DNA from 2 places in the Mesorhizobium sp. 2RAF45 genome. Region 2 is predicted to be linked to the other one. Evidence: predicted binding sites of a transcription regulator. Region 2 holds the regulator's gene; the other holds the start of a gene.

Region 1 (7,550 bases), on a different contig from region 2:
TGTGTCGGGGTCTGAAGCAGGGGGCGCGCCGGGAATGCTTCTGCCATTCTTGCATTGGCCTGCAACTCGTCGCCACGGCAGGCTGAAATATCTGGCTCTTTTCGCGCCGTTCATCCTCTTGTCCGGCTACATCGCCTATGGCTTTGTCGGCATCCAGATTGACTCGCCGCTCGCCGCCTTAAGGCACTTTGCCGCGTTCCCCAACTGTGCGGCCGCCCGCGCCGTCGGGCTTGCCCCCGCGCGCAGGGGACAGCCGGGCTATTGGCCGACGCATGATGCCGACAAGGACGGGATCGCCTGTGAGCCTTGGCATGGGGGAAGCGGCAGCGGCGTCAGCGTGCATCGCTATTGGCGGACCGGCAGATAGCTCACAGTTCCTTTTCCGCCAGTTCCCTGAATTCGTCGGGCACGGAGCGCGCCGCTTCCAGCGCCACCGTGCCGTAGCCGACGGCCTGCTTGCCGAAGCGTTCGCGGATCTTGTCGATGGCGCGGTCGGCGCCGAAGCGGGCGAGGCCTTTTTTGCTGCCGGGCCGGCGCTTCTCGTCGGCGAGGCCAAGCGGCAGGTCGAGCTGCAGTTCCGCGCTTTCCTCCAGATGCGAGACCGAGATCGCCAGCAGCGAGATGGTCTTTTCGCGTGAATGGTCGGCGAGCACGCCGCGCACAAGGTCGCCGGCGATCTCGGCCAGCATGGTGGTCGCCGAGATAGGCTGATCCAGCGTGATCGAACGCGTGACGGCGCTGAGATCGGCAAAGCGCACGCGCACCGTCACCGTGCGGCCCGGCCGCGCCTTGGCGCGTAGCCGGCTGGCGACGCGGTCGGCCAGATGCAGCAGCGTCGGCACGATCACCTGCGCCACGGCAGGCTTTTGCCCAAGCGCCGATTGCGCGCCGGCCGAGTGTGCCCGGCGCCCGGTCTCCAGTTTCCGCGGATCGCGGTTCCATGCGAGAGCGGCGAGCTTTTCGCCGGCGGCGGGACCGAGCAGCCGCGTCAGCGCGCCGCTATGCGTCCTGGCCAGCTCGCCGATGGTCTCGATGCCGATTTCGGCCAGCCGCGCCTTGGTCGCCGGACCGACGCCCCACATCAACGAGACCGGCAAATCGTGCAGGAAGGCGAGTTCGTTGCCGGGGTCGACCACCACCAGCCCGTCGGGCTTGGCGACCTGCGAGGCGATCTTGGCCAGATGCTTGGTGCGGGCGACGCCGATCGAGATCGGCAGGCCGAGTTCGGCCCGCACGCGGCGGCGGATCTCCGTGGCGATCTCTTGCGGCTGCCCGAACAGATGCGTGCAGCCGGCGACATCGGCGAAGGCCTCGTCGATGGAAATGCGCTCGACCACCGGCGTGAAATCGTCGAGCACCTTGATCGCCGCGTCGCCCAGCCGCTGGTAGTGGCTGAAATTGCCGCCAACGAAGATCAGTTGCGGGCAAAGCTCGCGCGCCTTGCGCCCCGGCATGCCGCCGCGCACGCCGAAGGCGCGCGCTTCATAGGAGGCGGCGAGCACCACGCCGCCGCCGACCGCGATCGGCTTGCCGCGTAGCGACGGGTCGAGCAACTGCTCGACCGAGGCATAGAAGGCATCGAGATCGGCATGCAGGATGGTGGCTGTCGTTTCCATCCGGCTGCATATCCGCGGTTGCTGATGGATCGGAACGAATAGAGAACATAACATGTACATCTGTCAAGCGGCATGTCCGCGTCCGGCTGTATCGCCTGCTCTCTTCCCGCGAAAATTGCGCGGCCCATGTCGGATCGCGGTTTTCAACTACGTCTTCAAGACGGGCAACGAGGCTGTCAGCATGCCTGAATGCGGAAGGAGCACGACATGACCGACCACATCATCGCGCCTTACTCGGATTGGTTTGAAGCGCACAAATCGCATCTCGCAAAGGAGAAGGCGTTGACCCGACAGCGTCAACAACTCGCGGCGGAGCGGCGCGCGCTGCCGTGGCTGCGCATCGACAAGCTCTACGAGTTCGATACGACCCAGGGCAGGAAATCGCTGGCCGATCTCTTCGGGGGGCGCAGCCAGTTGATCATTTATCACTTCATGTTTCCGCCCAATGCGGACTATCGCTGCACCGGCTGTTCATTCCTTTGCGACCACATCGACGCCGCCAACCAGCATCTCAGGCATCACGACGTCTCCCTGGTCGTCTGCGCGCGCGCTCCCCTGGCCGAGTTCATGGATTTCAAGGCGCGGATGAATTGGCAGTTCGATTGGGTTTCGTCATTCGGCAGCGATTTCAATTTCGACTTCCAGGTGTCGTTCACCGAGGACCAGATCAAGTCGGGCAAGGTGCTGTTCAATTTCGAAGAGGTCGCGATGAAAGGCAGGGATCGCGGCGGCGCGACCGTTTTCTACAGGGATGACGATGGCACGATCTACTGCACTTTCCAGGTGCGGAGCCGGGGCGGCGAGAACCTGATCGGGACCTATAGCTATCTCGACCTCACTCCAATCGGCCGCAATGAAAACGGGCCGTCACATACGCTGGGCGATTGGGTTCGCCTTCACGACGAGTATGATGGCTGACGATCCGTTATCGCCGCGCGGTTGGGGCGCCTCGGCCTCGCGGCATCCTTCAAGAGTTTCGGCGATCATGTGTTCGCCAGATGTTCGGCCCGCAGCGCCGCCTTCATCCGTTCCAGCGCCGGCTCGCCGCCGGCCGCCAGTTCGTCGGCGGTGCGGGCGAGCTGATCGTCGGCCTTGCGGTGCTTGCTGCCCCAGGCGCCGAGCGTGGCCAGCACCGGCAACAGGTCGATGCCGGCTTCCGTCAGCCGGTAGATCGCCTTCAGCCCGTGGCTCGGATCGTCGCTGCGGGTGAGGATGCCTTCGTCCTGCAGGGTCTGCAGCCGCTCGGCCAGCGTGCGCGAGGAGATGCCTTCATCTGATTGCAGGAATTCGCGAAAATGCGTTTTCCCGGCGAAGACCAGATCGCGGATGATGAGCAGCGTCCAACGGTCGCCGAGCAGTTCCAGCGACAGGCTGATCGGGCAGCCGGACCTTTCGCGCGTCGACATGTCTATGGTTCCATTTTTAAATCACTTTACTCTTGACCCCATTTTTGCCTTGCGTCAATGGTTCCAAAAGTAAAGCAATTTTCTTTGAGCCGGACAGACGAGGAGACGACGATGAAGAAGCTTATCTTGCAGATGCAGATGTCGGTCGACGGTTTTGTCGGCGCCAATGACGACCATCGCTGGCAGCTCTGGGAATGGGGCGACGACATCGGCTGGGACCAGGAGCTGAAGCAGGATTTCAACACAGTCTTCGCCGGCATCGACACCATCCTGCTCAGCCGCAAGATGGCCGAGGAGGGCTATCTCAGCCATTGGGGCAATGCGGCGAAGAAGTTTCCACGCGATCCGTTCTACGCCTTCGCCCGGCGCGTCGTGGAGGTCCGGAAGGTGGTGCCGAGCGACAGGTTGAAAACCTCGCGCTGGGAGCGCACGGCGGTGGTGAGCGGCGACCTGCCGCGCCAAGTCGAGGCGCTGAAGGGAGGCGAGGGCGGCGACATCATCGTCTTCGGCGGCGCCGGCTTTGCCTCGTCGCTGATCGCGGCCGGACTGGTCGACGAGTTCCAGCTGTTCATCAATCCGGCCGTGCTGGGTGCCGGCCGCCGCATCTTCGACCAGGGCGGTTTTCGTAACCTCCGGCTGCTCGGCTCGAAAGCCTATGCCTGCGGCATGGTGGTCAACCGCTACGCCCCGGCGCGGTGAGGGGGCACGGCGAAGGTTCCCGTCAAAAAACTGTGTGGGCAGAATCCTTTGCCCTCGTCTCTTCGTCTTCAAGGCGCGGTCGCCGGTGGGGCGGCCGCCTCACTGCAGACGGAGAGATGACGATGATCCTGGTGACGGGTGCCACGGGGCTGAACGGCAAGGCGATCGTGCACGAGTTCGCGCGGCAGGGGCATGAGGTGAGGGCGCTGGTGCGCGATGCGGACCGGGCGTCAGTGGCGGGGCTCGGCGGCCTTGTCGGCGTCGAACTGGTCGAGGGCGACATGCGCCTGGCGGACACACTTGGCGCGGCACTCGACGGCATCGACCGCGTGCTGATGATTTCGACCGCCGCCGACGACATGACGGAAACGCAGTGCCGTTTCATCGATGCCTGCGGCCGGGCCGGCGTCGCGCATGTGGTGAAGTTCTCCGGCGCCGAATCCAACATCGGCTACGATGCGAAGAGGTTCCGCTTCACCCGCATGCATGAGGAGGTCGAACGCTATCTGGAGGGGGCCGGCATGGCATGGACGCATCTGCGCCCCAGCCAGTTCATGCAGGTGTACCTGCGCGATGCACCGACCATTGCCGCCGAGGGCGCCTTCTATCTCGCGCTCGGCGAGACCGAACTGTCGCCGGTCGATGTCGAGGATATCGCCAAGGTGGCCTTCCGGCTGCTGCGCGATGGCGGCCATGAAGGCGAGAGTCTCGATATGACCGGGCCGCAGGCGCTGACGATGAGCGATATCGCCGCACTGATATCGCAGGCGATCGGCAAGCCGGTTCGCTATATCGATGTCAGCCCCGCAGAGCGGCGGCGCAACCTGCTGGCCAGCGGCGTCCCGGCCGGCTTTGCCGATGCGCTGGACGAACAACTGGCCGAGCGGCTGCGACGGCCGAAATCGCGGGTGCATCTGGTGACGCACGACATGTTCGGTGTGCGGCCGACGCCGTTCGTCGAATTCGCCCAACGCCACGCCGCGATGTTTCGGGGTGAGGGCTAGCCGGGGCGGAAAATCGTCCGCGGCGACGTATCCTTTTTGTCGGCCCATCCGTCTCTGCTTCTCGAAAGGTCGCGCGGTCCGCGATCCGTAACCCAGGAGAGCATCATGGCGAGCATCGAGAGCGAAGCAAACAGGAACCACTACGCGGCGATCGGCGCCAATGCCGGCAAAATGAGCCCGCAGGCATTCGTCGAGTTCAACGATGCCAGTTGGACGGCGCTGACCGGCGAACCCGGCGGCGTCGACTATGTCGAGGTGGATGCCGGCGGCGTGCCTGCGCTATGGGTCGTGCCGAAGGGCGCGGACGAGCGGCGGGTGCTGTTTTATGCGCATGGCGGCGGCTTCGTCGGCGGCTCGATCTACACCCATCGCAAGCTGGTCGGCCATCTGGCCAAGGCCGTCGGCTGCCGGGCCTTGCTCTATGGCTATCCGCTGGCCGACCAGGCCAAGTATCCGGCCCAGCTCGAGGCGGCGATGACAGCCTGGGACTGGCTCATCGACCAGGACTTCGATACCAGGCGGATCGCGCTTGCCGCGGATTCCTGCGGCGCGGTGCTGACCTATGGCGTCCTGCAGCGGCTGCGCGCGCGGGAGCGGCCGCTGCCGGCCGCCACGCTGATCATCTCCGGCTGGTTCGACATGGCGCTGACCGCCACCAGTTACGAAACCAACCGTGAAAAGGATCCCTTCTTCGCCAAGGGAGGCGTCGACTGGCTGGTGACCAACTTCATCGGCGACTACGATCGGCTCGATCCGGAGGTCAGCCCGCTCTATGCCGATTTGAGTGGCTTTCCGCCGGTCTTCCTGCAGGCCGGCGCCGACGAGACGCTGGTCGACGAAAGCCGCATGTTCGCCGAGCGCGCGCGGCAGGCTGGCGTCGAGACGCGCCTCGACGTCTTCGACGACATGCTGCACTCCTTCCAGATGATGGCCGGCCGGGCGCCGGAGGCCGACGACGCGATCGGCCGCCTCGCCGCCTGGGTGCGGCCGAGGCTCGGGCTGCCGGATGCCGGTGACAATGCCGTCAGCGGCAAGGTCGCCGGCGGCAAGGCGGCGTAGGCATGAGAGGGCCGATCGGGTCGCACTTCGGGCTTGTGGATGCGCAGCGCTTGCGCAATGCTGCGGTGACGCTGAGCGACGTGCCGCGATGAACCAGCAGATCCGCAATTCCCCTGAGACGAGGCAAGGCATCGAGCCGCGCCTCGACCCCGAAGGCCTGTTCGACCTGCGCTACAGGGCGTTCCTGGAGACGGTCTCGCATTTGCGCGTCCGTCTGCACCGCTATTGCGCGCGCATGACCGGCTCGGCCCTCGATGGCGAGGACATCATGCAGGAGGCGCTGTTCGAGGCCTATCGCAAGATCGGGCTGCTCGACGACACACAGGCGCTGCGGCCGTGGCTGTTCCGCATCGCACATAACAAGTGCATCGACTTCATCCGCACCCGCCGCACGCGGCTCAAGGCCGAAGCTGGCTATGCCAGCGATGAGATCGTGCTGCCGGTCGAACCCGCCGGTGCGGGCGCCGGCCGCGCCATCGAAAGGCTGGTGGTGCACCTGCCGCCGAAGGAGCGCGCCTGCGTGCTGCTCAAGGATGTCTTCGACCATTCGCTGGAGGAGATTGCCGGCCTGGTCGGTTCGACATCGGGGGGCGTCAAGTCGGCACTCAATCGCGGCCGGGCCAAGCTCGCCGCCTTGCCGGCGCAACCGGTCGCGGCGCCGGCGCACGATCCCGAACTGGAGCGGCTGCTTAGCCGCTATGTCGAGCTCTTCAATGCCAGGGACTGGGACGGGGTGCGGGCGCTGACCAGCGCCGACGCCCGGCTGCGGGTTTCGGACTGCTACAACGGCCTGCTCTCCGACTCGCCCTATTTCGTCGAGTATGAGCACGGCGAGCCCTGGCGCATGCGGCCAGACACGATCGAAGGGGAGGCCGTGCTGGTCGTCGACAGGCGCCATGGCGAGCTCTGGCGGCCAGCCTATTTCGTGCGCGTCCATGCCGACGGCGGCGTCATCGACCGCATCGCCGATTATTACGCGTGCCCGTGGATCCTGGAGATGGTCTTCGGCGACGCGGAACGAGGCGGCGCTTTCCCTTCTCCACAAGGGGGGGAAGGTAAGAAACGCTCACTTCGCATCGTGAAAGATAATGCCGACCGTGTGGCGCATGCCTGAGCGCAGGCGGCTGACACCGTGGCGCAGGTTGACGCGGTAGTTGCCCTTGGTTCCCTGCACCGGCCGGTTGTGGACGGCGAAGGCCACGGCGTCGCCCTGGCGCAAGGGCACCACCTCGACCCGGCTCTGCATGCGCGGCCGCTGTTCGGTCAGCACGAATTCGCCGCCGGTGAAATCCTTGCCCGGCTCGGAGAGCAGGATCGCCACCTGCAGGGGAAAGGCGAGGTCGCCATAGAGATCCTGGTGCAGGCAGTTGAAGTCGCCGGGGACATATTGCAGCAAAAGCGGCGTCGGCCTGACCTGGCCCGCGGCGTGGCACTGGTCGAGAAATTCGGCATGCGTGGCGGGGTAGCGCAGGGGGATCGCCATGCGCTCGTTCCAGCGGTTGGCGACCTCGGCCAGCCTGGGATAGAGCGCGCTGCGCAGGCCGCCGACGAGGTCGGGCAAGGGATAGCGGAAGTAGCGGTATTCGCCCTTGCCGAAACCGTGCCTGGCCATGTGGATGTGGCTGCGGAAATGCTCTTCCTTGATGTAGAGGCCGGCGATCTGCCGGCACTCCTCAGGCGAGAGCAGTTTTTGCATCACCGCGCAGCCGAAGCCGTCGAGCTCGGCGGCCAGCGCTGGCCAGTCGTAAATGGCGACGCGTGTTTCG
Region 2 (9,148 bases):
ATGAAGACTGAGGCCGCTTCCGCCGGTCTTGATCTCCCGCCAGATGCCAGGGTCGGCATCATCGCAGGCGGCGGCAGTCTTCCGGTCGAAGTCGCGGCGGGCTCGGCCGGGCAAGGTTATCCGCCCTTCATCGTCCTCATGGAGGGCGAAGCCGACCGTCTGCCGGAATTGTGCCGGTACGAGCATGAGACCCTTGCCCTGGAGGCGATCGGCTCGCTTATTCCTTTGCTCAAACGCCACCGGATTACCCATCTGGTGCTTGCCGGCGAGATCAAGCGCCGGCCAAGGCTGACGCATCTGCGCCCAAGCCTTAGCCTGCTGGCGGTGATACCAATTGTCGTCATGGCGCTGGCGCGTGGCGACGATGGCCTGTTGAAGGTGGTGGCGCGCGGTCTCGAGGCCCGAGGGATAAACGTCATGGGCGCCCACGAAATCGTGCCGAGCCTGGTCGCCGCCGAAGGGGTCTTGACCAAAGCGGTGCCGCAGAAATCGGATTGGCGCGACATCGAGGCAGGCTTTGCCGCGGCGAAGGCCATCGGGGCGCTGGATATCGGCCAGGCGGCGATCGCGGTCGGCGGCCGGGCCATTGCGCTCGAGGGCATCGAGGGTACGGCCGGATTGCTCGACCGCGCCAAACTGCTGCGTGGTCACGGCCGCATCGCCGGCAAGACCCGCGGTGTCCTGGTCAAATGTGCCAAGCCTGGCCAGGAACTGCGCGCGGACCTTCCATCCATCGGGCCGCAGACGGTCGAAGCGGCATATGCGGCCGGGCTTGCCGGCATTGCCGTCGAAGCGGGGCGCTCACTGATCCTCGAAGGCCCCGCAACCCTGTCGCGCGCCAATGAACTTGGTCTGTTCATCGTCGGCCTGGCCGCAGCGGAGCCTGCACATGGCTGACAGGGCGTTGAAGATCGCGATCGTCGCCGGCGAGGAATCGGGTGATCTGCTCGGCGCCGACATCGTGCGTTCACTCCGCCAGATAACAGGTCGCGAGGTGCGGCTCGTCGGCCTCGGCGGCCGGCATCTCGGCGAATTGGGCCTGGTGTCGCCCTTCGATGCCGGTGAGATCGCGCTGATGGGTTTCAGCGCCGTCCTGCGCGACCTGCCGCGCCTCATCAGGCGGATCGGCCAACTGGCCAAAACCATTGCCGAAGAAAAGCCGGACTGCCTGGTCACCATCGACAGTCCGGACTTTTCCTTGCGCGTCGCCAGGAAGGTACGGGCAGCCAATCCGTCGATACCGATCATCCATTATGTCTGCCCGAGCGTCTGGGCCTGGCGGCCGGGCAGGGCGGTGGCGATGAAGCCCTATGTCGACCATATCCTCTGCATCCTGCCGTTCGAGGTGAAGGAACTCGACCGGCTGGGCGGCCCGCCGGGCACCTATGTCGGGCATCGCCTGACGCATGATGCGGGCGTGCTTGCCTCCCAGAAGGCGCAGGCCTTGCCGCGCGATCTTGCCCAGGACCGGATCAAGACATTGCTCGTCCTGCCGGGCTCGCGGCGCGGCGAGGTACGGCGACTGATCGAACCATTCGGCGAGACCGTGTCGATGCTGCGCGCGCGCGGGCATCGGCTGCGACTGCTGCTGCCGACGGTTCCGCATGTCGCCGATCTCGTCAAATCCTCGGTCAATCGTTGGGACGAAAAACCCGAAATCATCGTTGATCCGCAACGCAAATGGCAGGCTTTCGGCAAGGCCGATGCCGCGCTGATCGCATCGGGGACCGTGTCGCTGGAACTGGCTTTGGCTGGTGTGCCGATGGTGTCGTCCTACAGGCTCGATCCGGTCGCCCGTGCCGTTGCGCCGTATCTTGTTTCCGTCTGGTCGGCGCTGCTGCCCAATCTCATCTCGGATCGCGCGCTCATCCCGGAGTTCTACAACGAGTACGTCAAGCCGAACAATCTGGCTCGCCAACTGGAAGCGTTGTTTGCCGACAGCGGCATGCGCGCCTGGCAGAAGGACGGCTTTGCGGAGATTGCGCGGCGCATGGCGACAGACAAGCCGTCGGGTGAGATCGCGGCGGGCGTTGTGCTGCGCCATATAAAAAAGGCGCCCTGAGAGGCGCCTTTCTTTAATCACGGCAGCTTCGGTCAGCGCTTGGCGATCGGCACGTAGTCGCGCTCCGGCGCTCCGGTGTAGAGCTGGCGCGGGCGGCCGATCTTCTGGCGCGGATCCTCGATCATCTCCTTCCACTGCGCGATCCAGCCGACGGTGCGTGCGACCGCAAACAGCACGGTGAACATGGTGGTGGGGAAGCCCAGCGCCTTCAGCGTGATGCCGGAATAGAAATCGACATTCGGGTAGAGCTTCTTCTCGATGAAATAGGGGTCGGTCAGCGCGATCTTTTCCAGTTCCATCGCGATGTCGAGCAGCGGATCGTCCTTGATGCCGAGTTCGCCCAGCACCTCGTGCGCCGTTTTCTGCATGATTTTCGCGCGAGGATCGTAGTTCTTGTAAACGCGGTGACCAAAGCCCATCAGCCGGAACGGGTCGTTTTTGTCCTTGGCGCGGGCGATGAATTCCGGGATGTGATCGACATGGCCGATCTCGCCCAGCATGTTGAGCGCCGCTTCATTGGCGCCGCCATGGGCCGGGCCCCACAGGCAAGCGATGCCGGCGGCGATGCAGGCGAACGGGTTGGCGCCCGACGAGCCGGCGAGGCGAACCGTCGAGGTGGAGGCATTCTGCTCGTGATCGGCGTGCAGGATGAAGATGCGCTCCATGGCGCGCGCCAGCACCGGGTTGATCTTGTACTCCTCGCACGGCACCGCAAAGCACATATGCAGGAAGTTTGCCGCGAAACCGAGATCGTTCTTCGGGTAAATGAAGGGCTGGCCGATGTGGTACTTGTAGGCCATGGCCGCGATCGTCGGCATCTTGGCGATCAGGCGCATCGACGCCACCATGCGCTGGTAGGGGTCGGAGATGTCGGTGGAGTCGTGATAGAAGGCCGACAGCGCGCCCACCACGCCGCACATCACCGCCATCGGGTGCGCGTCGCGGCGGAAGCCGGTGAAGAAGCGCGACATCTGCTCGTGCACCATGGTGTGGCGCGTCACGCGGTAGTCGAAATCGTCCTTCTGCGCCTTGGTCGGCAGTTCGCCGTAGAGCAGGAGATAGCAGACTTCGAGGAAGTCGCCGTGTTCGGCCAGCTGGTCGATCGGATAGCCGCGGTGGAGGAGAATACCGGCATCGCCGTCGATGAAGGTGATCTCGGACTCACAGCTTGCCGTCGAAGTGAAGCCGGGGTCGTAGGTGAAGGCGCCGGTCGTGCTGTAGAGCGAGGCGATGTCGATGACGTCGGGTCCGACGGAGCCGCTTCGCACCTTGAATTCATGGGTCTTGCCGGCGAATTGAAGCGTTGCGGTAGCCTCTTGGTTCGCGCCGCCCACATCCAGTTTTTTCGCAGCTTCGGTCATTGCAAACTCCTTGTTGTTTCCTCATGCCGGCAAAGGCAAATTCTGCAGAGCGACACGTCGAAATCACCGCAATGCGCGTATTCGCCACCGCATTTTAGGAGGTGCGTGCCAGATTGGGCCAAGGCCTAATGTTGCACTGCGAAACGCGCCTTTCAATGCCAATCTTCTTGGGCCAGTTTGCTCCTAATCGATTTGATCCGCTATGCGCGCCAGGCTTTCCTCGCGCCCAAGCACGGCAAGCACGTCGAACACGCCAGGCGAGGTGCTTTTGCCGGTCAGCGCGGCCCGCAACGGTTGGGCCACGGCGCCAAGCTTGTGGCCACCGGCCAGCGCATAGTCGCGGATCACGGCTTCCGCCGCGGCTGCAGTCCAGTCGCCGGAAAACGCATTCAAAGCTTCGTGAGCGCCGCGCAGGATCTTGCGGGCGTCGTCGTTGAGCAGGAGGGCCGCCTTCTCGTCGACCGGCAGCGGTCGCGTGGCGAACAGATAGGCCGCGCCATCGACGAGCTCGACCAGCGTCTTGGCGCGCTCCTTCAGGCCCGGAAGGGCCGCCAGCAACTGCGCCTTGTTGTGTTCGTTGAGGCGCGCGGCCATCGCCGGGCCACCCTCGAGATAGGGCAGAGTGGCGATGAAGATGTCCAACAGCTTCGCGTCGGCCATGCGCCGCATATGCGCGCCGTTGATCGCTTCCAGCTTGGCGAAATCGAAGCGGGCAGCGCCCTTGTTGACGTCGCCGATATCGAACCAGGAGATCATGTCCTTGATCGACATGATCTCGTCATCGCCATGACTCCAGCCCAGGCGCGCCAGGTAGTTGAGCAGTGCCTCCGGCAGGTAGCCCATGGCCCGATAGGCTTCGACGCCGAGCGCGCCATGGCGCTTCGACAGCTTGGCGCCGTCGGCGCCATGGATCAGCGGGATGTGCGACATAGACGGCACGTCCCAGCCCATGGCGTTGTAGATCACGGTCTGGCGGGCCGCATTGGTCAGGTGGTCGTCGCCGCGGATGATGTGGGTGACACCCATGTCGTGGTCGTCGACGACGACGGCATGCATGTAGGTTGGGTTGCCGTCCGAACGCAGGATGATGAAGTCGTCGAGATCCTTGTTGGGGAAGCGCACCTCGCCCTGGACGCGGTCATGGACGATCGTCTCGCCTTCGGTCGGCGCCTTGATGCGGATGGCGCCCTTGACGCCCGCAGGCGCCTCAGAGGGGGCGCGGTCGCGCCACTGGCCGTTGTAGCGCGGCGGCAGGCCCTTGGCCCGTGCTGCCTCGCGCATCGCCTCCAACTCGGCCGGCGTCTCGTAGCTGTAATAGGCCTTGCCCAGACGCACGAGTTCCTCCGCGACCTCGCGGTGGCGTGGCGCGCGCTCGAACTGCGAGACCGCGTCGCCGTCCCAGGTCAAGCCGAGCCAGGAGAGGCCGTCGAGGATGGCAGCCGTCGCGGCGGCGGTCGAACGCTCGCGATCGGTGTCCTCGATGCGCAGCAGCATCGTGCCGCCGGTGTGTTTGGCATAGAGCCAGTTGAACAGAGCCGTGCGCGCGCCGCCGATGTGCAGATAGCCGGTGGGCGAGGGGGCAAAACGGGTGACGACCTTGTCGGACATGAAACTCTCGGAAACCATCTGAAGCGGGGTGCGGCCGCGCGGACTTTCGCGCGTCGCGCGTTCATGTAGCATAGGGCGTCAGGGGTGCAAGGGGCAGGACCCGATGGCTGGACGAGGCTGGGGCTCGGATCAGGGCGAGGACGCTGGTGTTGGCGTCAGCGAACGGTCGTTGTTTGCATCTCCCCTTGCGAACCCACTGCCATCGCCCCTTATGCCTGCACCCGGCAGCCAGCCGCCGCAGGCGGATATGCCGGCGACACTTCCGCCGCCTGCTTCAGGCCGGATTGTGCGTGTCCGGCGGCGACTCGCCCGGGTTTCCTGGCCTCGCCTACGCCATAGTGCGGCGACGGCAGCGGAGCTCGAGCTTGACCGGGGCATCGCCTTCCTGCTGGTGCCGGTTTGTCTGGCCGCTGGAGCGATCGGCTATTATTCGCTCGCGACGGAGCCTGATTTTGCAAAGCCTGTCGCGGTCGTCGTGCTGATGGCGGTCTGTGCATTTGTTTCGCGCTCCTGGCCCAAAACCCATCTGGGCTTCACGGCGGCATTGTTGTGCGCGCTTGGCCTGCTTGTCGCCAAGGTCGAGACATGGCGGGCGGGCACCCAGATGCTGGGTTCGGAAATCTCGACGCAAGTCACCGGCCGTGTCGTTTCGCTCGACCGGATGGAGACCGGCCGCATCCGGCTGACCATCGACGTGACGTCGACCGCCCGGCCGAAACTGCGCTATGCGCCGGAAAGGGTCAGGCTTTCGGCGCGAGATATCCCGGCGGAAATGACTGCCGGCTCCCTGGTCACCGGCTATGCTAAACTGTTGCCGCCGACCGGTCCGGTGCGGCCGGACAGTTACGATTTCTCCTTCGACAGCTATTTTGCCGGCATTGGCGGCAGCGGATTCTTTCTCGGCAACCCAAAGCTTGTCTCAGCCACGGACGACGAGGTGCCGCTCACGGCCCGCCTTTTCTCGGGGATAGAAAATGCCCGTGAAGCCATTGCCGACCACATCAGGGCCACGGTTGGCGGTGCCGAGGGTGAGATCGCGGCGGCGCTGATCGTCGGCGTGCGGGCCGGCATTCCCGATGAAATCAACGAGGCGATGCGACGCACCGGCATCTATCACATCATCTCCATTTCCGGACTGCATATGGCGCTCGTCGCCGGTACCATCATGGGGCTGCTGCGCGGCGCCTTCGCGCTGTTTCCGGACTTTTCCGCGCGTCGGCCGGTGAAGAAATATGCGGCCGCCGCGGCCCTTTTCTCGATCGCCGCCTATCTCGTCATTTCCGGCGTCGTCGTCGCGGCCGAACGCAGCTTCATCATGCTGGCGGTGATGCTGATTGCCGTGCTGTTCGATCGCGCGGCGCTGACCATGCGCAATCTTGCGATCTCGGCGATCGCCGTCATTGTGGTGTCGCCGCATGAGGTAGTCGGCCCAAGCTTCCAGATGTCGTTCGCCGCGACCGCGGCGCTGGTCGGGGCTTATGCCGGCTGGGCGGATCACCATGCGGGAAAGGCAAGACCGCCACCGCCAAAGCGATCCCTGCCGGGTTTTCTCACGCGAAAATTCCTGCTGGCGACGGGTGGGTTGGCGATGACATCCATCATCGCCGGCTGCGCCACGGCGCTGTTTGCCATCTGGCATTTCCAGCGTGTGTCGCCGCTCAGCCTGTTCGCCAATCTGGCCGTCATGCCGATCGTGTCACTGATTGTCATGCCTTTCGCTGTTCTCAGTTCGCTTGCGATGCCCTTTGGTGCCGACGGTCCCTTCCTTTACGTGATGGGCAAGGGCCTGACCGCAATGATCGCCATATCGGCGTGGATATCGGAGCGCTCCCCGGTCGATGCGGTCGGGCTGATTTCGCAGCAATCCGTGCTGCTGGTGACCATCGCCCTGATCATCGCGACGATGGCGACGACCTGGCTGCGGCTCGCGGCAGTGCCATTCGCGCTTGCCGGCCTGCTGACAGTATCGGATACGCGCGCCCCGGATGTGCTGATTTCCGAAGATGCGCGTTTGGTGGCGCTGCCGATCGGCGGTGGAGAACTCGCGGTCAGCCGGGCTCGCCCGAACGAGTTCACCGTCGACAATTGGAAACGCGCGCTGGTGTCCGAAACCATCGTCGTGCCGGAGATGTTCGACAAGGCGGACTGGCAATTCGACATTGCCGATGCCGCCAATCTGCCGCCGGGAGCGCCGTTTTATTGCACGGATGGCGTCTGTCTTGCCCGGCACCCGTCAGGGGCGATCATCGCGCATGTCGAAGACCGCAAGGACACCTGGAAGGCTTGCGGCTTCGCCGATTTGATCGTCGTCAATGACGCAACCGGCTATGATTCCTGCCACAATCCGCTGGTTGTTGTCGTCACCAAACGGCAACTTGCCCGCAAGGGCAGTGCCGCCGTCTTCTTCGACCGCCAATCGGCGACAGGTCCGCCAATCATCAGCTTCGCGGTGGACGGGCCATATCGGCCCTGGCACGAGCAGCGAAAATTTTCGCGCGAGGCGAGGGGGCTGCCGCCCTATCAAAAACCCGAAAAGCCTGCCGTTCCTGCTCAGTAGCGCCGGATCAACCCGACAAGCTTGCCTTGCACCTTGACCCTGTCTGGCCCGAAAATGCGCGTCTCGTAGGCCGGGTTGGCGGCTTCAAGGGCGATCGAGGCGCCCTTGCGGCGGAACCGTTTCAGGGTTGCTTCCTCCTCGTCGACCAACGCCACGACGATCTCGCCCGGGCTCGCCGTGTCGGCGTTGCGGATGATGACCGTGTCGCCGTCGAAGATGCCGGCGTCGATCATCGAGTCGCCCTTGACCTCAAGTGCATAATGCTCGCCACCCATGATCATGTCCGGCGGTACCGAGATCGAATGTGTCTGATGCTGGATGGCATCGATCGGCACACCAGCGGCGATGCGACCCATCACCGGGATCGACACGGCGGAAACCGCATCGTCATTATTGCCGGCCGCGGGCAAGCGCGATGCCGCCGGCTTGATCTGGCGGCCAAGACCACCCTGGCCGAGGCTGCCCTGGATGACGCTTGGCGAGAATTTCTTTGCCGCGTTGAGTCCGGGTGCGATCGAATCCGGCAGCCGCAGCACTTCCAGCGCCCGCGCCCGGTTGGGCAGCCGGCGAATGAAGCCGCGTTCCTCCAGTGCCGTGATCAGGCGATGAATGCCTGACTTGGAGGCAAGATCGAGCGCTTCCTTCATTTCGTCGAAGGAAGGCGGAATGCCGCTTTCCTTGAGCCGTTCATGAATGAACATCAGCAGTTCATGTTGCTTGCGTGTCAGCATGGCGGCCCCCAAGGCATTGAACGACGGGTGTGAATCAGAATCGAAAAACAAACCCAGAACAAACACTATCTGTTCCAGTTGTGTTCCGCAACTGTTTAAAGTTTAATGAATTTGTTAACGCGTCCGAAATTATTTGGCCCCGGCAGCGGGCCGCGCTAGACCGCTTCCGCTCCCCGCAGGTTCATTGAAATCATTTTGGTTAATGGCCTGTGGCCTACCCCTGGATGCGGTTTGGCATCAGGCGTTTGAGAGGCGTCCACAGAGCGGATTTGTACGGTGTATCGATCCATTTCCGGCGGAACGAAACGAAATCAAAATGCCAACGGTCGCGGGTTCAGGCCGGCCATGGCCGCGTGGATATGGACGCCGCGGCAACGTCATCCGGAAACCGCTTTCAGGCTGCCGGCGCGCGCGGTGTAGGTGTTGGCGCCGTTGTCTTCGCTGTGGACATAGACATGCAGCGTGTAGCCGATATGCGCGGTCATCAGCGCCTTTGCCCGCTCGACATTGCGATCGAGCGCCGCTTCCATGATTGCGGTGTGATGCTCGATGGCGATCGCCTCGCGCAGGGCGTCCATAGCCTCGCCATAGCCGTCCTTGAGGCCGGCCGCCGCCCGCAATGTCGGCGCCAGGCCGAGAAACCGATGATGCCGACGCAGTTGATCGGCGATCGTCGAGCGGAAGCGCAATAGCCAGTTCGACGTCGCCGCGCTCAGCAGAGCCGCATGGAAGGCCTCGTGGCTCTCGTCCCATTTGTCGACGGCCGCCTCGGAAGGGTCTTCGACTGCGGTCTTGCACCGGGAGAGCCGGTAATGAGCGGTGACGACCG

Evidence for each region. The regulator LexA, encoded in region 2, represses DNA repair genes until DNA is damaged. The targets are predictions, from matches to a motif close to TGTTCNNNNTGTGTTCNG.
Region 1: the regulator LexA is predicted to act here: its motif matches at 1,647-1,664, upstream of dinB (DNA polymerase IV).

The regions. Positions count from the first base shown of each region.
Region 1 covers NZ_JBFRGG010000021.1:28,624-36,173, reverse strand. Annotated here, with positions in the region: gene AB4Z43_RS31475 (excalibur calcium-binding domain-containing protein) at 35-367, shown strand; gene dinB (DNA polymerase IV) at 369-1,616, opposite strand; gene AB4Z43_RS31465 (DUF899 domain-containing protein) at 1,824-2,534, shown strand; gene AB4Z43_RS31460 (winged helix-turn-helix transcriptional regulator) at 2,600-3,022, opposite strand; gene AB4Z43_RS31455 (dihydrofolate reductase family protein) at 3,134-3,721, shown strand; gene AB4Z43_RS31450 (SDR family oxidoreductase) at 3,844-4,725, shown strand; gene AB4Z43_RS31445 (alpha/beta hydrolase) at 4,831-5,784, shown strand; gene AB4Z43_RS31440 (sigma-70 family RNA polymerase sigma factor) at 5,873-6,898, shown strand; gene AB4Z43_RS31435 (2OG-Fe(II) oxygenase) at 6,851-7,550, opposite strand, start outside.
Region 2 covers NZ_JBFRGG010000015.1:33,037-42,184, reverse strand. Annotated here, with positions in the region: gene AB4Z43_RS27890 (LpxI family protein) at 1-897, shown strand, start outside; gene lpxA (acyl-ACP--UDP-N-acetylglucosamine O-acyltransferase) at 1-11, shown strand, start outside; gene lpxB (lipid-A-disaccharide synthase) at 890-2,062, shown strand; gene gltA (citrate synthase) at 2,095-3,423, opposite strand; gene gltX (glutamate--tRNA ligase) at 3,607-5,031, opposite strand; gene AB4Z43_RS27870 (ComEC/Rec2 family competence protein) at 5,135-7,588, shown strand; gene lexA (transcriptional repressor LexA) at 7,582-8,319, opposite strand; gene AB4Z43_RS27860 (GntR family transcriptional regulator) at 8,697-9,148, opposite strand, start outside.